One region of the Streptomyces sp. NPDC058092 genome, then DNA from elsewhere that is predicted to be linked to it. Evidence: riboswitches for the same ligand, from Rfam matches in the RefSeq annotation. Region 1 holds a riboswitch; each other region holds the start of a gene.

What was found. Region 1 has a riboswitch for cobalamin ahead of ACFVV1_RS22225 (ABC transporter substrate-binding protein). Riboswitches for the same ligand answer to the same signal wherever they lie in the genome.
Region 2: linked by a shared signal. The riboswitch ahead of ACFVV1_RS23750 (HoxN/HupN/NixA family nickel/cobalt transporter) and the one ahead of ACFVV1_RS22225 (ABC transporter substrate-binding protein) in region 1 are both predicted to bind cobalamin.
Region 3: linked by a shared signal. The riboswitch ahead of ACFVV1_RS02335 (ribonucleoside-diphosphate reductase subunit alpha) and the one ahead of ACFVV1_RS22225 (ABC transporter substrate-binding protein) in region 1 are both predicted to bind cobalamin.

Annotation. Positions count from the first base shown of each region.
Region 1 is NZ_JBHVSY010000013.1:86,656-93,655, forward strand. Features, by position in the region: partial or broken gene ACFVV1_RS22210 (acyl-CoA dehydrogenase) at 1-379, shown strand, start outside; gene ACFVV1_RS22215 (acyl carrier protein) at 467-745, shown strand; gene ACFVV1_RS22220 (beta-ketoacyl-[acyl-carrier-protein] synthase family protein) at 742-1,965, shown strand; cobalamin riboswitch at 2,045-2,234, shown strand; gene ACFVV1_RS22225 (ABC transporter substrate-binding protein) at 2,296-3,336, shown strand; gene ACFVV1_RS22230 (FecCD family ABC transporter permease) at 3,417-4,451, shown strand; gene ACFVV1_RS22235 (ABC transporter ATP-binding protein) at 4,448-5,248, shown strand; gene ACFVV1_RS22240 (DUF2382 domain-containing protein) at 5,531-6,568, opposite strand.
Region 2 is NZ_JBHVSY010000014.1:169,389-176,388, reverse strand. Features, by position in the region: gene ACFVV1_RS23755 (electron transfer flavoprotein subunit alpha/FixB family protein) at 1-709, shown strand, start outside; gene ACFVV1_RS23750 (HoxN/HupN/NixA family nickel/cobalt transporter) at 833-1,921, opposite strand; cobalamin riboswitch at 1,949-2,152, opposite strand; gene ACFVV1_RS23745 (hypothetical protein) at 2,149-2,406, opposite strand; gene ACFVV1_RS23740 (biotin/lipoate A/B protein ligase family protein) at 2,504-3,559, shown strand; gene ACFVV1_RS23735 (SpoIIE family protein phosphatase) at 3,681-6,224, opposite strand; gene ACFVV1_RS23730 (response regulator) at 6,332-7,000, opposite strand, start outside.
Region 3 is NZ_JBHVSY010000001.1:490,948-497,947, reverse strand. Features, by position in the region: gene ACFVV1_RS02355 (extracellular solute-binding protein) at 1-153, opposite strand, end outside; gene ACFVV1_RS02350 (GntR family transcriptional regulator) at 433-1,197, shown strand; gene ACFVV1_RS02345 (DUF3311 domain-containing protein) at 1,466-1,720, shown strand; gene mctP (monocarboxylate uptake permease MctP) at 1,717-3,351, shown strand; cobalamin riboswitch at 3,500-3,635, shown strand; gene ACFVV1_RS02335 (ribonucleoside-diphosphate reductase subunit alpha) at 3,774-6,185, shown strand; gene ACFVV1_RS02330 (ribonucleotide-diphosphate reductase subunit beta) at 6,185-7,000, shown strand, end outside.

The sequences.
Region 1 (7,000 bases):
TGCCGGAGGCCGTGGATCAGCTCGTCACCGCCGTCGCGCCCCAACTGCCCGCCCTCGTCGACTCCTTCGCGCTGCCGCAGGAGCTGCTGGCCGACTGGCCCATCGCGGGGGCCGATTACGTCGACGCGTACGACGACCCGGCGGCAGCCTGGCAGCAGCAGCAGCAGCAGCAGCACGGCGGCCGGACGACGGCTCAGGGACCGCGATGAGGGCCGTGACCAGCACCGGAACGGGCCCACGGCGCCGGGTACGGGAGGCGGCCGGGGCCCTCGGCGTCCGGGTCGTGCTGCTCGCCTTCTGGGGTACGGCGGCCGTCCTGCCCCGGTGGTGCGCACACCCGCGGAAAGACGGTGCCGAATCGGTTCGCCACAAGGCGTAACTGGAGGCACGCCACCCAGTTGATCCGGCGTCGGGACGATGCCCCCACCGTCCCCGGCAGCCGTACCGAATGATGGAGAGGAAGCTCATGAGTACGATTCATCCCAAGATCACCGAGGTGCTGACACACACCTTCAAAGTGCCCGCCGCCGAGATCCGCCCTGATTCCACGATGGACAGCCTGGAGATGGACTCCCTCGCCGTCGCGGAGTTCGCTGTCCTCATCAGGGAGACGGCGGGCGGCGACGGGGACTTCGACAGGCTCCCCAAGGACGCCACCCTCGCCGACATCACGCGGTTCATCGACGCGACAACGGACCGCGGGACGCCGGTGGGCGGCTCAGCACCGATGAGCAACGCCCGATGAACAAGCCCGCCATCGCCGTCACCGGCCTGGGAATGATCACTCCGGTCGGCAACGACACCGAATCCACCTGGAAAGGTGTGTGCGCCGGAGTCTCGCCGGTGCGTACCGTCGCGGCACTCGAAGGGTGCGCGATCGATTTCGCCTGCACCGTCGAAGGAATCGATCTGGACGCCGCGATCGGCGGCCGTACGTCTTTCCGGATGGGGAGGTACGTCAAGTTCGCCGTCCTCGCCGCCCGGGAGGCGGTCGCCGACGCCGGGCTCGACCCGGCGCGGTGGGAGGGCAGCAGGGTCGCGGTGGTCGTCGGCACCAGCAGCGGCGGCTCCGCCTCACTGACCGAGCAGGCCGTCGTACTCGACCGGCACGGACCGGATGCCATCTCGCCGTCGGGCATCCTGCTCACCATCCCGAACATGCCGGCGGCCGAGATCGCGATCCAGTTGCGGGCCACGGGTCCCAGCATGGCACCGTGCACCGCGTGTTCGTCCGGTGTCACCGCCCTGTCCGTCGCCCGCGATCTCCTGGTCACCGGGCAGTGCGACATCGCGATCGCCGGAGCCACCGAGTCGATCGTCTACCCGGCCGCCATGGCCGGGTTCGCCCGGTCCGGAGCCGCGGCCCGGGCGCACGGCGACCCGGCCAGGCGATGCCGGCCCTTCGCGGCCGACCGTGCCGGGCTGGTCATGGGCGAGGGCGCCGCCGTCATGGTGCTGGAACGGGCGGCCGACGCCGCAGCCCGGGGCGCCGGACCCCGGGCGCTGCTCGCGGGCACCGGCGCCACCACCGACGCCCACCATCCCACCAGCCCGCACCCGTCCGGCGCGGTCGCCCAGACAGCGGTCGAGGCCGCGCTGCGCGACGCGGGCTGGGCGGCCGAGGATGTCGAGCACATCAACGCGCACGGCACGGCGACGCCGATCAACGACGCCACCGAGGCCGCCCTCATCGGCCGGGTCTACCCGCACCGGCCGCCCGTCACCGCCCCGAAGGGCGTGCTGGGGCACTGCATGGGGGCGGCCGGAGCGATCGAGGCCGGACTGACCGTCCTCACGCTCCAGCGCGGAGTCGTACCGCCCATCGCCAACCTGGACGCCCCGGCACCCGAGTTCGACATCAACTGCGTCACCAAGGAACCGCTGCGGCTGCCTGTCCGGCGTGCCATCAGCCACTCCTTCGGCTTCGGCGGACACAATGCCGTGATCGCCCTTCAGCGTCCGTAGGCATCAGGCAGGTGGTGCGACGGGGAGCCCATCCCGGCGTACCACCGGCCACACCGACCATGAGCTGCGCAGAAGCTCGTGATAGCTTGCCTGGGCCAGTCGAACTCCACGTAGGAGTCAGGGAATCCGGTGAGAATCCGGAACTGACGCGCAGCGGTGAGGGGGACGGGCGGGGCCACGGCCACTGGGAACACCTTCGGGTGTCCTGGGAAGGCGTCCCGTCCGAAGGAACCCGAGTCCGAAGACCTGCTGGCGGCTGCGACCCGGTACCGGGCGCAGAACTCCGTACAACGGGCTCCGCGCATGGGCCCAGAGACGCAGAGGGACTCCGTGCCGTCCATAGCCAGCCCCGTCCGCACCATCGCCCTGCTCACGGCGGGACTCGTCCTGCTGACCGCCTGCGGCGGCGGAACGAGCAACTCCACCGCGAAGTCCGGCTCCGCCGACGGATATCCCGTGACGCTGAAGAACTGCGGACGCACCGTCACCGTCGAATCCGCGCCGCGCCGCGCCGTCCCGGTCGACCAGGGGTCGACGGAGATCCTGCTGTCCCTCGGCCTCGCCGACCGGCTGGCCGCCACCGCGACCTGGACCGACCCGGTGATGAAGGGCCTGGAGAAGGCCAATGCCGAGGTCCCCAGGATCGCCGACAACCGGCCCTCGTCGGAGAAGGTCCTCGACCAGGAGCCCGACTTCGTCAGCGCGTCGTTCGAGTCGACCCTCGCCAAGGGCGGCGTCGCCCCCCGCGAACAGTTCGAGGAGCTCGGCGTCCCCACCTATGTCTCGCCCGCCGACTGCACCGGCAAGGACAACAGCGGCGGCGGCGACGGAGCCCGTACCGAGCCACTGACCATGGACAGCGTCTACGGCGAAGTACGCGACCTGGCCAGGGTGTTCGGCGTGCAGGAGCGCGGCGACACGCTCGTGGCGCGGCTGCGGGCCCGGGTGAAGAAGGCGACCGGGTCCATCGACGCCTCCGGTACCACCCTCCTCTACTGGTTCTCCGACTCCAAGGCCCCCTACCTGGCCGGCTGTTGCGGAGCACCCGGCATCATCACCGGGGAACTCGGCGCGAAGAACGTCTTCGACGACACGCACGAGGAATGGCCGCAGATCAGCTGGGAGACCGTCGCCGACCGCAACCCCGACGTCCTGGTCATCGGTGACCTGACCCGCAAGGCACAGACCGCCGAGAGCGCCGCGAAGAAGATCGAATTCCTGGAGTCCAACCCCGCCACGAAGAACATGGACGCCGTCAGGCACAAGCGGTACGTCCTGCTGAGCGGCCAGGCCATGAACCCGTCCATCCGGACGGTCGAGGGCGTGGAACGCGTCGCCGCCGGGCTGCGCACGTTCGGGCTCGCGGGGTGACGGACACCGAGCGGACCACGGCGGCGGATGCGCGGCGGGCCTCCGAAGCGACCGCGCGCGGCGGGGACGGTGTACGGAAGCTGCGCGGCGGGGCGGGCGTACGGAAGCTGCGCGGCGGGGTCCTGTGGGCCTGCGGCGTCGCGCTGCTCGTGCTGTCCGTCGCGGTCGCCGTCACCATCGGCCCCGCCCGCATCTCCGTCGCCGACGTCTGGTCCACAGTGGCCGCCCACTTCGGCTGGGGCCGGACGCGGCTCACCCCGATCCGGGACGGCATCATCTGGAGCCTGCGCATGCCGCGCACCCTGCTCGCGGCGGTGTGCGGCGCCGGGCTCGCGGTGTGCGGCACCGTCATGCAGTCCCTGCTCCGCAACCCGCTCGCCGACCCGTTCGTCCTCGGCGTCTCCTCCGGTGCGTCGACCGGCGCGGTCGTGGTCGTCGTCCTCGGGGTCGGTGGGGGAGCGGTGTCGATCTCGACCGGCGCGTTCATCGGCGCACTGTGCTCGTTCGCCCTCGTTCTGCTGCTGAGCCACACCCTGGGCGGCACGACCGACCGGGTCGTCCTCTCCGGTGTGGCGGCCATGCAGCTGTTCTCCGCGCTCACCTCCTTCGTGGTGATGACCTCCGCCGACGCCGAGCAGACCCGCGGGGTGCTGTTCTGGCTGCTGGGCTCGCTCAGCGGGGTCGGCTGGACCGATGTGTGGATCTGCTCCGCCGTTCTCGTCCTGACGCTGCTGGTCTGCCTCGGACACGCCCGTACGCTCGACGCCTTCGCGTTCGGCCAGGACGCCGCCGCCGCGCTCGGCGTCCATGTCGCCCGCACCCGGATCGTGCTGCTCTGCGCGACCGCGCTGCTGACCGCCGCACTCGTCAGCGCGGCGGGCGCCATCGGCTTTGTCGGCCTGGTACTGCCGCACGCCGCGCGGGCACTCGCCGGCTCCGGGCACCGGCGGCTGCTGCCGGTCACCGCACTGGCCGGGGCCGTGTTCCTGGTCTGGGTCGACACGCTCGCCAGGACGGTCCTCGACCCGCAGGAGGTGCCGGTGGGTGTCGTCACCGCGCTCATCGGCGTGCCCGCGTTCGTCCTGGTCCTGTACCGCACCCGGAGGATCACATGACGGGGGGAGCCTCGGACGGGCTGCGTGCCGACCGGGTCAGCCGGGAGGCGGGCGGCCGCCTCATCCTCGACGGGGTCCACTTCGCCCCGCCGCCCGGCACGACCGTCGGGCTGATCGGGCCGAACGGCTCCGGCAAGTCCACCCTGCTGCGGGTGCTCGCGGGGGTGCTCGCCCCGGCGACGGGCGTGGTCACCCTCGATGGCAGGCGGCTCGACGCGATCGGCCGCCGGACCGTGGCCCAGCGGGTCGCCGTGGTCGACCAGCATGCCGTCACCCAGGTCGAGTTGAGTGTCCTGGACGTGGTGCGCCTCGGGCGCGTCCCGCACCGCAGGGCCTGGTCGGCGCCCGGCCGGGCGGACGACGACGCGGTGCGCGAGGCCCTGGAGCGGACCGGTCTCGCCGACCGCGCCGGCCAGTCCTGGCACACCCTCTCCGGAGGCGAGCGGCAACGCGTCCAGATCGCGCGCGCACTGGCTCAGCAACCGCGTGAACTGCTGCTCGACGAGCCGACGAACCACCTCGACATCCAGCACCAGCTGGAACTGCTGTCACTGATCACCTCGCTGCCCCTCACCGGTGTGATCGCTCTGCACGACCTCAACCTGGCCGCGATGTTCTGCGACCGGATCGTCGTCATGAAGGAGGGGCGAGTGGTGGCCGCCGGAACCCCCACCGAAGTGATCACCGAGGAACTCATCGCCGACGTCTACCGGGTGCGGGCGCGGGTCGCTCCGGACGGCCCCGACGGGCGGCCTTCGGTGCGCTTCCTGCCGGAGCGGCGGGAGCGCACAGAGTGACCGGAGAGGCGGGAGCGGCGGGAGCGCACAGAGTGACCGGAGTGACCGGAGTGACCGGAGTGACCGGAGTGACCGGAGTCGCCGGTCGAACCCGTGGGGCCGGAGGGACCGGTGCGGCCGTAGCGGCGGGCGCTGTGGCGGCGGGCGCTGACGGGCGTTGCGGTGGCGGTGCCGTACGCGAACTGCCGGAGTTCTGACGGCGGGAGAGCGGGCCCTGACACGACACGGGCCCGCCCCTCACTCGCGCTCTCGGTGCGGCTGTCCGCCGCTCTGCGGCGGGGGTCAGCGGCGGCGCCCTCGGCCGTACTCGCCGCCCATGCCCTTTCCTCCGATGTCTCCGCCCTCGATGTTCCTGTCGTCCGCGTAGTCGATCTGTTCCTTGCGGAGTTCGGCGGAGACCTCCTTCTGCTCGGTCACCTTCTTGGTCTCCATGCGCACCCGCTCGACCGGCACCGTCTCCTTGCGCGTGGTGGCGCGCTCGGCGTGCAGGGTGACCTCGACGTCCTGCTCGCGGATGTCCGTGGGCCCCGTCGCCCTGTCGCCGGGCCGCAACGGTTCACGGATGACCCGTACCTCTTCGTGTGCCACCGGCACCGTCCTGGTCACGTTCTCGGTGACGACGTACTTGTGCAGGCGCGCCTTGCCGCTCTCGTACTCCTCGGTGCCGACGTGCAGTTGCTCCTCGCAGCGGATCAACTCCTCCTTGCCGCCCAGGTCCGCGGCGGACCGCTCGGCACCCGCCCCGGCGCCGACGAGGGGCCGGGCCGTGCCGGCCGTCCCGGTGTCGCGGTGCCTGCCCGGACCCGTACCGGTTCCGGCGCCGGCCATGCCGGTCGTGCGCGACGTGGAGGTGCGGGAGGTGTCCGTACCGGAGGCGGAGGTGCCGGCCGCGCCCATGGCTCCGGTTCCGGCGGCTCGCGCCGCGCCCGTGGCCGTGGTGCCGGTCCCGGACGTCGTGGTTCCGGTGCCCGGCTGCCCGCCGAACCGGGCGGTGGTGTTCCTGGCGAGGCCGTAATGGCGGTAGAGCTCCTCCTCCTCCGCCACGGACAGATGCGCGTCCGCGTCCACCCGGGGGGCTTCCTTGACGCGGTCCTTCGGATGCGTGATGTGCAGGTCGGAGCCCACGCGACGGGCCCCGGCGAGCGGCACGAAACTCTCCTTCATGCCGAACAGGCCGGTTTTCACCGTGATCCAGTCCGGGCGGCCGGTGTTGTCGTCGACATACACCCGGCCCACACTGCCGATCTTCTCGCCCGCGGTGTCGTACACCGTCAGGCCGTCGAGCTCTCCGGAATCCGTGAAACCGTCAGCGGCTCCCATGGCCGATCCCTCCTCGCCCGGGCGCGTCCTGTGGCTGGATCCATCAGGGGAGGCGCGTCCGATTCCCATCGCGCCTCACCCGGATGGACGCTGCAACCTCCCCGCCCGCGCAGGCCGGCCGTCACATGCGCGGCGCTTCGGCGGTGGCCGCCCGTCACGGTGGTGCGGACGCCACCCTTCCGTTAGGCCAATCGGGTGAAGCGTGAAAGGTGTGCGCCTCATGCGTGAGCTCCTGACCGTGCGAAGAACGCATGCCTGCGGGCGGCACGCCCACGCGCCGACGCCACCGGTGCGACCTGTCCCGCCACCGCCTGTGAGCAGCACATTCGCGCCGCGGAGGCGAATTCGCGGCAAACCCTTGACACCCGCTTGGGGCACCCGCATTCTTTCGCCAGAAAACGCAACGGCGTTGCGATTTCCGCACCGGTAGGC
Region 2 (7,000 bases), on a different contig from region 1:
GGTCGCGGTGCTGGTCCCGTCGTCCGCGGAGGGCAAGGAGATCGCGGCCCGTCTCGCGGTCCGTATCGGTTCGGGGATCATCACGGACGCGGTGGATCTGGAGGCCGGTGAGCAGGGCCCGGTCGCCACGCAGTCCGCGTTCGCCGCGTCGTTCACCACCAGGTCCCGGGTCTCCAAGGGCACCCCGGTGATCACGGTCAAGCCGAACTCGGCGCCGGTGGAGGCCGCTCCGGCCGCGGGTGCGGTCGAGGCGCTGGTGGTGTCGTTCTCCGAGAAGGCCACCGGCACCAAGGTCGTCTCCCGCACCCCGCGTGAGTCGACGGGGCGCCCGGAGCTGACCGAGGCCGCGATCGTCGTCTCGGGTGGCCGGGGTGTCAACGGCGCCGAGAACTTCGCGGTCATCGAGGCGCTGGCGGACTCGCTCGGTGCGGCGGTCGGTGCGTCGCGGGCGGCCGTGGACGCGGGCTGGTACCCGCACTCCAGCCAGGTCGGCCAGACCGGCAAGTCCGTCTCGCCACAGCTGTACATCGCGTCCGGTATCTCCGGGGCGATCCAGCACCGCGCGGGCATGCAGACGTCCAAGACGATCGTCGCGATCAACAAGGACGCCGAGGCCCCGATCTTCGACCTCGTCGACTACGGCGTCGTCGGCGACCTCTTCCAGGTCGTGCCCCAGCTCACCGAAGAGGTCAGGACCCGCAAGGGCTGACCCACCCCCCTCGAAACAGCGTCCCGACGGTCCGGGGCCGCGTGGTGTGCACTCACTCACCGCACGGCCCCGGACCGTCCTGCCGATCCGGCTCACGTCCAACTCGCCCCCGGCGCAAGGGCGTCAGCCGCTGTCGGCGGCGCGGGCCGTCCAGCGTTCCTCGACCTTCGCGATCCTCCAGTACGCCAACGCCACCGCCCACACCAGCACGAAGAGCCCGACGATGATGTAGCCGACGTTGCCCAGGTCGAGGCCGGAGATCCAGCCGGTGACCGAGTCCCGGAGATCGAGCTTGTCGTGCAGGACGGTGACCAGCTCGATCGTGCCGATGAAGAAGGCGACCGCGATCGACAGGCCCGTGATGGCAAGGTTGTAGAAGACCTTGCGTACGGGGTTGGAGAAGGCCCACTGGTAGGCGAAGTTCATGAACGTCCCGTCGAGCGTGTCGAACAGGCTCATCCCGGCGGCGAACAGCAGCGGCAGGCACAGGATCGCGTACCAGGGCAGACCGGCCGCGGCACCGCTGCCCGCCATGACCATCAGGGTGACCTCCGTGGCGGTGTCGAAGCCGAGACCGAAGAGGAAGCCGAGCGGATACATCTGGCCGGGCCTGGTGATGGACCGGGTGAACCGGCCGAGGATCCGGTTCATGAACCCCCGCGAGTCCAGGTGCTGCTCCAGCTCGGCCTCGTCGAAGCGGCCGGCCCGCATCGCCCTGAACACCCGCAGGATGCCGACGAGCGCGACGAGGTTCAAAGCGGCGATCAGGTAGAGGAAGGACCCGGAGACGGTCGTGCCGACCACGCCCAGCACCTGGTGCGTGCCCGAATTCTCGTTGATCAGCACCCCCGCGAGGCGCGCTCCCCCGGCTACCAGCGCTGCCATGGCGATGACCACGCTGGAGTGTCCGAGCGCGAACCAGAAGCCGACCGAAACGGGCCGCTTGCCGTCGGCCATCAGTTTGCGGGTCGTGTTGTCGATGGCGGCGATGTGGTCGGCGTCGAAGGCGTGCCGCATGCCGAGGGTGTAGGCGGTGATCCCGAGCCCGATGCCGAACGCCTTGGATCCGACCTCGTAATGCCCCGGCACGACCAGCAGGAACAACACGCCGAACGCCACCACGTGCAGGGCCGCTATCACCGCGAGCAGCCCCGCGGTGCGGATGGTGTCCTCGCGCCGCCACTTGAACACGGCAGACTCGGGCAGGGTCATACGGTCACGCTCCAGCACCTCGTGGATAACTTCGTGAGATGCCGTGGCCGGTCTCCTGGCTGACGGGTTCGCTCGCGCTCGTACCCGCCCCGGCCTTCCCAGCCGCGCTCTGCGGCCAGTGGCGTCAGTGGGACGGATACTCCCCGATCACAGTGGCGAGGGCCGCTCCGGCCTGAGACTCCCTGGAGTCTGTCACCGGTCTTCCCGAACACCACGACGCGCACACTCTAGATTCCCGTGAGTGACACCCACAAGTACGCCGGGTCCGACCGGTGGCACAGTGGACGGAGGGCGCGGCCGTCCTCGCTCGCTGCGCGGTCCCGGCCGAAGCGGCCGACGACGAGCTGCCTGCGGCGCTCTCTCCGGACGAGCAGCATCAGCTGAGAAGCGCCGTCGTCGAGCAACTCCCGCGCCGAGCGCCCCTCCACGCCCTCGGCGCACAGAGTGAACTCCCCTTCCTCCGCATGCCGGAGTTCGTAACGCACGGCCCCGTTGTGACGGCGGATTAGATCGCGCGGCAGGGACGTTGTGCGTGATCGGTGCCGATTCGTAGAGGAATCCGGTGGATCTGGAGGCATGGCTGTGCACGGTGAGTACAAGGTCCCGGGCGGCAAGCTCGTCGTCGTCGATCTGGACGTCGAGGGCGGGGCGTTGCGCAACGTACGGGTGGCCGGGGACTTCTTCCTGGAGCCCGACGAGGCGATTCTCGCGATCGACGCGGCGCTGGAAGGTGCCCCGGCCCATACCGGCACCGCCGGTCTCGCCGCCCGGATCGACGCGGCTCTCCCCGCCTCGACCGTGATGCTCGGCCTCAGCTCCGAGGGCGTCGCCGTCGCCGTGCGCCGGGCCCTCGCCCAGGCCACCGAGTGGAGCGACTACGACTGGCAGCTCATCCACGAGGCCCCGCAGTCCCCCGCGCTCCACATGGCCCTCGACGAGGTCATCACCGCCGAGGTCGCCGCGGGCCGGCGTCCGCCGACGCTCCGGGTGTGGGAGTGGGCCTCGCCCGCCGTGATCATCGGCAGTTTCCAGTCGTTGCGCAACGAGGTCGACCCGGCAGGTGCGGAGCGCCACGGCATCACGGTCGTCCGCCGCGTATCCGGTGGTGGGGCCATGTTCGTGGAGCCCGGCAACACCATCACGTACTCGCTCTCCGTCCCGGACTCGCTCGTCTCGGGCCTCTCGTTCGCCGACAGCTACGCCTATCTCGACGACTGGGTGCTCGGCGCCCTCGGCGACATGGGCATCAAGGCCTGGTACCAGCCGCTCAACGACATCGCCACGGACGCAGGGAAGATCGCGGGAGCGGCTCAGAAGCGCGTGGTCGGCGGGGAGGGTGCCGTTCTGCACCACGTGACCATGTCGTACGACATCGACGCCGACAAGATGCTGGAGGTGCTCCGCATCGGCAAGGAGAAGCTCTCCGACAAGGGCACCAAGAGCGCGAAGAAGCGCGTCGACCCGTTGCGCCGCCAGACCGGACTGGCGCGCGAGGCCGTCATAGAGCGGATGATCGAATCCTTCCGCACCCGGTACGGCCTCGCGCAGGGCAAGGTGACGGACGAGGAGATGGCCCGGGCCGAGGAGCTCGTGCGTACGAAGTTCGGCACCGAGGAGTGGACCGCCCGGGTGCCGTGAGCGGGCCCCCGGGCGCGAGCGCCGAATTCCGTGAGCGGGTGATGCACCGGGTGACGCACGGAGTCGAAGACAGCGGCGTTGCTGTGATGCCGGTGCTGTGGACGGTCCATCGGGAGGGTCGTCACGTTGCCGTCGCCGGGATTTCCTGCTCGGTCCAGATGATCTTGCCTTCGGGCGTGTAGCGGGTACCCCAGCGGCGGGTCAGCTGGGCGACGAGGAAGAGGCCGCGACCGCCCTCGTCGGTCGTCCTGGCGTGCCGCAGCCGGGGAGAGGTGCTGCTGGTGTCGGAGACCTCGCAGATCAGGACGGACTGGCGCAGCAGCCGCAGCCTGATCGGGCCGGTGGCGTAGCGCACCGCGTTGGTGACCAGTTCGCTGACGATCAGCTCGGTCGTCATCTCCAGTTCCTCCAGGCCCCAGGTCCTCAGCACGCGCGCCGTGCGGGCCCGGACGCCCGCGACGGCGGCCGGGTCGGAGGGCACCTCCCAGGAGACGACGTGGTCGGCGCTCAGCTCGTGCGTACGGGCGAGCAGCAGGGCGACGTCGTCGGGCTGCGGTACGGGGAGCAGCTGATCGACGACCGTCGCGCACAGTGCGTCGAGGGAGAGTCCGCACTGCGACAGGGCGGCGCCGAGGTGGGACATGCCGATATCGACGTCCCGGTCCCTGCCTTCGATGAGGCCGTTGGTGTAGAGGCCGATCAGGCTGCCTTCCGGCAGCATGACCTCCGCCGTCTCGAAGGGCATCCCGCCCAGGCCGAGCGGGGGCCCCGCGGGCAGTTCGGGGAAGCTGACGCGCCCGTCCGGGAAGACGACGACGGGGGGCGGGTGGCCGGCGCGGGCCATCGTGCAGAGCTGGGTGACCGGGTCGTAGACCGCGTACAGACAGGTGGCGCCGAGCACGGTCGTGCCGCTCGCCCCGCCGTCGGGTTCCTCGTCGCTCAGCCGGAGCACGAGGTCGTCGAGGTGGGCCAGCAGTTCGTCGGGGGGAAGGTCCATGTCGGCGAGGGTGTGCACGGCGGTGCGGAGCCTGCCCATGGTCGCGGCGGCGCTGATGCCGTGGCCGACGACATCGCCGACGACCAGGGCGACCCGGGCGCCGGACAGCGGGATCACATCGAACCAGTCGCCCCCGACACCGTCCTTGGCGTCCGCCGGGAGGTACGAGGATGCCACGTCCAGGGCCATCCCTCCGGGCAGCGTGTGCGGAAGCAGACTGCGCTGGAGGGTCAGCGCCGCGGCGTGCTCGCGGGTGTAGCGGCGGGCGTTGTCCACGCACACCGCCGCCCGCGCCACCACTTCGCGGGCCGGCAGGACGTCGTCGGGTTCGAAAGGGGCCAGGTTCACCGATCGCACGAAAGTGGTCAGGCCGAGCACCGTGTCCCGGGCCCGCATGGGTACGGCGATGAGGGAGTGGAAACCGAACTCGCGGATGGTCGCCGCCCTGGCGGGCTGTTCGACATCCCACAGCCGCCTGACGGAGTCGAGGACCGGGATCAGGAGGGGTTCACCCTCCCTGAGGAACCGGACGTCGTGGGACGGGGGAACGGAGTCCACCGTGTCCCCGACCCGGTGGACCGCCTCCGGGCAGCCCTCCCGCACCGAGCTCATTCCCGCGCGGCGCAGCATCGGCCGGGCCGACGCGCCACCCGCACCCGGGCGGGCGGCTCCCCCGCCGGCAGGCCCCGTACCGGCAGGCCCCGTACCGGCAGGCCCTGTGCCCAGGGGCCACGGGCCGGGCTCCTCCGGGCTGGCGACCGGTTCCAGCAGATCGACGACGACGAAGTCGGCGAACCGCGGCACCGCGAAGTCGGCCAGTTCCTGAGCCGTGCGCAGGACGTCCAGGGTGGAGCCGATGCTGGCTCCGGCGTCGTTGACCAGGGCCAGGCGCTGCTGGGCCTTCCACCGGTCGGTGACGTCCAGGACCATGTAGCAGATGCCGGTGACGGTGCCGTCGCCTTCGGTCAGGGGGAAGAACGAGGTGGAGTAGGCGCGCTCCCGGTGCGGATCGGCCCAGCTCCAGCCCCGGTACTCGTAGTCGATGACGGGGACCCCGGTGTCCAGCACCCGCCGCATCAGGGTCTCTATGGCGTCGGCCGCCATTCCCGGGAGCACTTCACTCAGTCCGCGGCCCACCCGCTGTTCCCGCGGGACGCCGCCGATGCGTTCCAGGGTGTCGTTCAGCCAGACGTAGCGCAGCTGCGGGTTCAGCACCGCCACGCCGATCGGTGAGCTGGTCAGGAAGGCGTCGACCACGGACTGCCCGACGGTCCACTCCGGCCTCCGTTCACGCCCGGAGACCAGGAAGCACTCCCGGCCGTCCAGGTGGAACGCGGCCGAGACCCGCAGATCCACTTCGATCCGCTGCCCGTCGCGCCGCCGCACGGCGGCGACACCGCTCCACCCCACGCCCACGCGGCACCGCTCGGCGATGCCTGCCACCCGTACCGGGTCCCCGGGCATGGCGAGGAGGACGCCGGCGGGGCGCCCGACCACCTCCGCGGCGCGGTAGCCGAGCAGATCCTGTGCGCTGTGCGTCCAGCCGATGACCGTTCCGGTCCCGGCGACCACCGCGGTCGCGTCGTTCGCCGCGTCGAAGGAGTGCTGAGGGTTGCTGGGCTGCGACGGTTCGGCTCCGGGCGCCGACTGCGGGCCTGCGGACGCCATACTGGTCACCACCCATCCACTCCGTTCGGTTCCATGCTCCCGCCTACGGCGCTCGGGTGCGAATGTCCGCGGCCGTGGCTCGGGGGCGGGCTGCCGCGATGCGGGGGTCAGCGGCGGGGTTCGCGGGGTGCGACCAGGCCCGATTCGTACGCGAAGACGACGAGCTGCGCCCGGTCCCGGGCGCCCAGCTTGGTCATGGCGCGGCTGACGTGGGTCTTCGCGGTGAACGGGCTGATCACCATGTGTGCGGCAATCTCCTCGTTGGTGAGACCACGGGCGGCCAGTGCGCTGACTTCGCGTTCCCGGCGGGTGAGGTTCTCGAAACCGGGGGCGGTGGTCCGGTCGGGTGGTCGCGCGACGAATTCGCCGATCAGCCGACGGGTGATCGCGGGCGAGAGCAGCGCGTCACCGCCGGCCGCTACGCGGATCGCACGGAGGAGTTCGGCCGGTTCGGTGTCCTTCAGGAGGAACCCGGCGGCTCCGGCGCGCAGCGCGTCGAAGACGTACTCGTCGAGGCCGTAATTGGTGAGGATCACGACGTGGACGGCGGCCAGCCGGGGGTCGGCGGCGATCTCGCGGGTGGTCTCGATGCCTCCCATCACCGGCATCTGCACGTCGACGAGGGCGACGTCCGGGGTGTGCAGCCGGGCCAGCTCCAGGCCGTGGCGGCCGTCGACGGCCTCACCGATCACCTCGATGCCGTCCTCCGCGTCGAGCAGCGCCCGGAATCCGGCCCGCATCAGCGCCTGGTCGTCGACGATCAGCACCCGGACCGG
Region 3 (7,000 bases), on a different contig from region 1:
GCCGGACATCGTCCATACAGTCAGGGTCTGGCCCTCGTAACTGCCGGCGCTCGTCTTCTTAACGTTGTCGCTACCGCCGTCGTCGGACCCGCACGCCGCCAGGCCGATCATCATGCCCGCGACGCCGATCGCCGCGATGAGCTTGCGCTTCACGCCAAACCCTCCTCAGGGATACTGCAACCCCGCCCACCGCGAAGACATTCGACGAGTACTGCTGGGGCTGGACCTGGTCTTTAATGGTTTAGACCAGTACCGGGAGCTTGGCCTAGACCTTTAGGGGTGTCAAGGGTGTATAAGAAGTGCACTCGCGTCCGTTATAGGACCGACATCTAAGGGAGGGCGACGACCCGTGACCGGACCGTGCCACCATGTGAGCCGCGACAGACGGAGGAGCCGGTGACGGCAGCAACGCAGCAGTCGGGAAGGCGGGCCATGGGTGCCGACGGGGGCAGTACGGAGAACGAGACGGGCGCGACCACGCGGACGGCGCGCGTCCCGAAGTACTACCGGCTGAAGCGACATCTCCTGGAGATGACGGACACCATGCCGCCGGGCACTCCCGTGCCCCCGGAGCGGACCCTGGCCGCCGAGTTCGACACCTCGCGCACCACCGTGCGCCAGGCCCTCCAGGAACTGGTCGTCGAGGGCCGGCTGGAGCGCATCCAGGGCAAGGGGACCTTCGTCGCCAAACCGAAGGTCTCCCAGGCCCTCCAGCTCACCTCGTACACCGAGGACATGCGCGCCCAGGGACTCGAACCGACCTCCCAGCTGCTGGACATCGGCTATGTCACGGCCGACGACACGCTGGCCGGGCTGCTCGACATCACGACCGGCGGCCGCGTACTGCGGATCGAGCGCCTCCGGCTCGCCAGCGGTGAGCCGATGGCGATCGAGACCACGCACCTTTCGGCCAAACGCTTCCCGGCGCTGCGCCGTTCGCTGGTGAAGTACACGTCTCTCTACACCGCGCTCGCCGAGGTGTACGACGTCAGGCTGGCCGAGGCCGAGGAGACCATCGAGACCTCGCTCGCCACACCGCGCGAGGCCGGGCTGCTCGGTACGGATGTGGGCCTTCCGATGCTGATGCTTTCGCGGCATTCGCTGGACGGACGGGGCGAGCCGGTGGAGTGGGTGCGCTCGGTCTACCGCGGCGACCGGTACAAGTTCGTGGCCCGCCTGAAGCGGCCGACGGACTGAACCCGCCACGGCGACCGGCTGCTTCCGGCCACCGCACCCCGTACGCACAGCCGCATCGGCCCCCGTGGAATCCGTCACTCCACGGGGGCCGTTCGCACGCCTTGATCCGGACCAACTCTCGTACGTTTGGCAACATTCCGAACATTCGCGCCCGCTCACGAGACTGTTGCCGGACCGCAATGCGGACAGGGGGTGACGGTGACCAGAAGCCTCCCCTAGATTTCCTGCGCATTACACCAGGTGATCAGCGAGGGGACGGAGTCGCCGCATGCCAGCAGACCCAGAAGGAAAACCACCGACCGTCACACCGGTGCGGGTGGTCATCGCCCTTTGTCTCATCGCGCCGTTCGTGGCGATGCTCTGGGTGAGTTCGTACGCGAAGGTGGACCCCACCTTCATCGGCATTCCGTTCTTCTACTGGTACCAGATGCTCTGGGTGCTGATCTCCACCGCGCTCACGATGATCGCGTACAAGCTGTGGCAGCGTGACCAGCGCGCCCGCAAGGGGGGTGCGTCGGCATGAAGGACGGCGTGAACGGCGTCGCACTCGGCGTCTTCATCTTCTTCTTCCTGGCCGTCACGGTCATGGGCTTCCTGGCCGCACGCTGGCGGAAGGCCGAGAACGACGCCAGCCTCGACGAATGGGGCCTGGGCGGACGGTCGTTCGGCACCTGGGTCACCTGGTTCCTGCTCGGCGGCGACCTGTACACCGCGTACACCTTCGTCGCCGTGCCCGCGGCGATCTACGCGGCGGGCGCAGCCGGCTTCTTCGCCGTGCCGTACACGATCCTCGTGTACCCGCTGATCTTCACCTTCCTGCCGCGGCTCTGGTCGGTCTCGCACAAGCACGGCTACGTGACCACCTCGGACTTCGTCCGCGGACGCTTCGGCTCGAAGGGGCTCTCGCTGGCGGTCGCCGTCACGGGCATCCTCGCCACGATGCCGTACATCGCGCTCCAACTCGTCGGCATCCAGGCGGTGCTGGACGTGATGGGCGTCGGCGGTGGCGAGAACACCCACTGGTTCATCAAGGACCTGCCGCTGCTGATCGCGTTCGCGGTGCTCGCCGCGTACACCTACTCGTCCGGTCTGCGGGCGCCCGCGCTGATCGCCTTCGTCAAGGACGGGCTGATCTATCTGGTCATCACGGTGGCGATCATCTACATCCCGATCAAGCTCGGCGGCTTCGACGACATCTTCGCCAAGGCCGGCGAGGCGTTCTCGCAGACCAATCCGGCGACCGGCAAGCCGCGCGGCGCGCTCGCACCGGGCGAGGCGGGTCAATGGGGTTACGCCACCCTGGCATTGGGCTCGGCGCTGGCGCTGTTCATGTATCCGCACTCGATCACGGCGACGCTCTCCAGCCGCAGCCGCAATGTGATCCGGCGCAACACCACGATCCTGCCGCTGTACTCGCTGATGCTGGGCCTGCTGGCGCTGCTCGGCTTCATGGCGATCGCCGCCGGGATCAAGGTCGACAACGGGCAGTTGGCCATCCCGCAGCTGTTCGAGAACATGTTCCCGGACTGGTTCGCGGGCGTCGCGTTCGCCGCCATCGGCATCGGCGCGCTGGTGCCCGCCGCGATCATGTCGATCGCCGCGGCGAACCTCTTCACCCGCAACATCTACAAGGACTTCCTGAAGCCCGACGCGACCCCGGAGCAGGAGACCAAGGTCTCCAAGCTGGTGTCGCTGCTGGTGAAGGTCGGCGCGCTCGCCTTCGTCCTCACCATGGACAAGACGGTCGCGATCAACTTCCAGCTGCTCGGCGGGATCTGGATCCTCCAGACGATGCCGGCCCTGGTCGGCGGCCTGTTCACCCGCTGGTTCCACCGCTGGGCGCTGCTCGCGGGCTGGGCGGTCGGCATGGTGTACGGGACGGTGGCCGCGTACGGCGTCGCCAGCCCGACCCAGGCGCACTTCGGCGGGTCGTCCAAGGAGATCCCGGGCATCGGCGAGATCGGCTACATCGGTCTCACGGCGTTCGTGCTGAACGTGGTGGTGACGGTGGTGCTCACCTTCGTCCTGAACGCCGTGAAGGCGCCCGTCGGGGTCGACGAGACCTCGCCGGCCGACTACACGGCCGACGCGGGCGACCGGGGCGTCCAGGTGGAGCTCCCACCGGCCACAGCAGGGGCACGCGGCGGCCACTGACGGCCGCTCCCACAGCCGTACGACGGCCCGTCGAGCCCCCTTCAGCGGGGCGCGGCGGGCCGCCCCTGCCCTCAGCGGCGGGCCGTACGCGCGTCCCGAATTCCGTTGCGCGACACAACATGTGGGGGCTGTCTCATCGGGCGGCCCCCACATGTATGCTCATGCTCGCTGTCGCCGCAGGGGAATCCGGTGCGAATCCGGAACTGTCCCGCAACGGTGTGTTCGGTGCGCTTTTGCGCACCCCCGAGTAAGTCCGAGGACCTGCCGACAGCGCATCCGGCTCGACCGAACCGGATGCCAGACGTCCGGGCCTCGCGGTTGGGCCGGTGGACGCCGTACGGAGTGCTGCCCAGACCCGGGCCCGCCTCTGTCCGGCCGCCCCGTTCCCCGCCGGCCCCGAGCCGAGCGAGGGAGAGCACCACGTGACCATCGCGCCAGCCGATCCGGCTTCAGCCGCCGTGTCCGAAGCGGCCGAGTCCGAGGCAACCGCACACGACGGACCGGGAACCGCACTGCTGCGGACCCTGACCGACCTCACCGTCGATCTGCCCGACACCGACCCCGGTCGCGTCGCCGCCGCCGCGCTGCGCGGCCGCAGCGCCCGGGCGGACGAGGCCGAGCTGCGCGCGCTGGCCACCGAGGCCGCCGCGGGGCTGATCTCCGAGGACCCCGCCTACTCCCGGCTCGCCGCCCGGCTCCTGACCCTCGCCATCGCCGACGAGGCCGCCGGCCAGGGCGCCGTCTCCTTCTCCGCCTCGGTCGCCGTCGGGCACCGCGAGGGCCTGATCGCGGACCGCACCGCCGAGTTCGTCGCGCTGCACGCGGCCGCCCTCGACTCGCTGGTGGAGCGTTCGCTGGCCGACGGCGCCGACGACCGCTTCGGCTACTTCGGGCTGCGGACCCTGCACAGCCGCTATCTGCTCCGCCACCCGCACACCCGCCAGGTCATCGAGACACCCCAGCACTTCATGCTGCGAGTCGCGTCCGGGCTCGCCGAGAACGACTCGGAGCGTGCCCTGGACGAAGTCGCGGCGCTGTACGGGCTGATGAGCCGGCTCGACTATCTGCCGTCCTCGCCGACCCTGTTCAACTCCGGCACCCGGCACCCGCAGATGTCCTCCTGCTATCTGCTGGACTCCCCGCTCGACGAGCTCGACTCGATCTACGACCGCTACCACCAGGTGGCACGGCTCTCGAAGCACGCGGGCGGCATCGGTCTCTCGTACTCCCGCATCCGCGCCCGCGGTTCGCTGATCCGTGGCACCAACGGGCACTCCAACGGCATCGTGCCATTCCTGAAGACGCTCGACGCCTCGGTCGCCGCGGTGAACCAGGGCGGCCGGCGCAAGGGCGCCGCCGCCGTCTACCTGGAGACCTGGCACGCGGACATCGAGGAGTTCCTGGAGCTGCGCGACAACACGGGCGAGGACCAGCGGCGTACGCACAACCTCAACCTGGCGCACTGGATCCCGGACGAGTTCATGCGCCGGGTCGACGCGGACGGCGACTGGTCGCTGTTCTCGCCCGCCGACGTCCCCGAGCTGGTCGACCTGTGGGGCGACGCGTTCGACGCCGCGTACCGGGCCGCCGAGGCCAAGGGGCTGGCCCGCAAGTCGATGCCGGCCCGTGAGCTGTACGGCCGGATGATGCGGACCCTGGCGCAGACCGGCCAGGGCTGGATGACGTTCAAGGACGCCTCCAACCGCACCGCGAACCAGACCGCCGAGCCGGGCCGCGTCGTCCACTCGTCGAATCTGTGCACCGAGATCCTCGAAGTCACCGACGACGGCGAGACGGCCGTCTGCAACCTGGGTTCGGTCAACCTCGGTGCGTTCGTCGCCGACGGCTCCATCGACTGGGAGCGGCTGGACGCCACCGTCCGTACCGCCGTGACCTTCCTCGACCGGGTCGTCGACATCAACTTCTACCCGACCGAGCAGGCCGGCCGCTCCAACGCGAAGTGGCGCCCGGTCGGCCTCGGGGCCATGGGCCTGCAGGACGTCTTCTTCCGGCTGCGGCTGCCGTTCGACTCCCCCGAGGCCCGCGCGCTCTCCACACAGATCTCCGAGCGGATCATGCTCGCGGCGTACGAGGCGTCCTGCGAGCTCGCCGAGCGGTCGGGTCCGCTGCCGGCCTGGGCCGAGACGCGGGCCGCGCGCGGTGTGCTGCACCCCGACCACTACGACACCGAGCTGAACTGGCCGGAGCGCTGGGACGCGCTGCGCGCCCGGATCGCGAAGACCGGGATGCGCAACTCGCTGCTGCTCGCCATCGCGCCGACGGCGACGATCGCCTCGATCGCGGGTGTGTACGAGTGCATCGAGCCGCAGGTCTCCAACCTCTTCAAGCGCGAGACGCTCAGCGGTGAGTTCCTCCAGGTCAACGCGTATCTGGTGGAGGAGCTGAAGCAGCTCGGCGTGTGGGACGCGCGGACCCGTGAGGCGCTGCGCGAGGCGAGCGGCTCCGTGCAGGGCTTCGCCTGGATCCCGGCTGACGTGCGGGCGCTGTACCGCACGGCGTGGGAGATCCCGCAGCGCGGACTGATCGACATGGCGGCGGCCCGTACCCCGTTCCTCGACCAGAGCCAGTCGCTGAACCTCTTCATGGAGACGCCGACGATCGGCAAGCTCTCCTCCATGTACGCGTACGCCTGGAAGCAGGGGCTGAAGACGACGTACTACCTGCGCTCACGCCCGGCGACCCGGATCGCCCGTGCGGCCTCCGGCCGGGCCGCGGCCACCGTCCCCATTCCCGTACAGCAGGCCTCGGCGCCCGACGCCGACGCGATCGCCTGCTCTCTCGAAAACCCCGAGTCCTGCGAGGCCTGTCAGTAATGAGCTCCACCAACTCCGAGAAGACCGCGCGCGACAAGAACCTGCTCGACCCGGGCTTCGAACTGACCCTGCGGCCCATGCGCTACCCGGACTTCTACGAGCGCTACCGCGACGCGATCAAGAACACCTGGACGGTGGAGGAGGTCGATCTGCACTCCGACGTCGCCGACCTCGCCAAGCTGTCCCCCGGCGAACAGCACATGATCGGCCGGCTCGTCGCGTTCTTCGCGACGGGTGACTCGATCGTCTCCAACAACCTCGTGCTGACGCTGTACAAGCACATCAACTCCCCCGAGGCGCGGCTGTATCTCTCGCGGCAGCTCTTCGAGGAGGCCGTGCACGTCCAGTTCTATCTGACGCTGCTGGACACCTATCTGCCCGATCCGGACGACCGTTCCGCCGCGTTCGACGCGGTCGAGGAGATTCCGTCCATCCGTGAGAAGGCGCAGTTCTGCTTCAAGTGGATGGATTCGGTCGAGAAGATCGAGCGTCTTGAGACGAAGGCCGAACGCCGTCGCTTCCTGCTGAACCTGATCTGCTTCGCGGCGTGCATCGAGGGGCTGTTCTTCTACGGCGCGTTCGCGTACGTCTACTGGTTCCGCTCGCGGGGTCTGCTGCACGGTCTCGCCACGGGGACGAACTGGGTCTTCCGGGACGAAACTTGCCACATGAGCTTCGCATTCGAGGTGGTCGACACGGTCCGCAAGGAGGAGCCTGACCTCTTCGACGAGGAGCTGGAGAAGGACATCTCCGCGATGCTCGAGGAAGCGGTCGCAGCTGAGCTCCAGTTCGGCCGCGACCTCTGCGGTGACGGC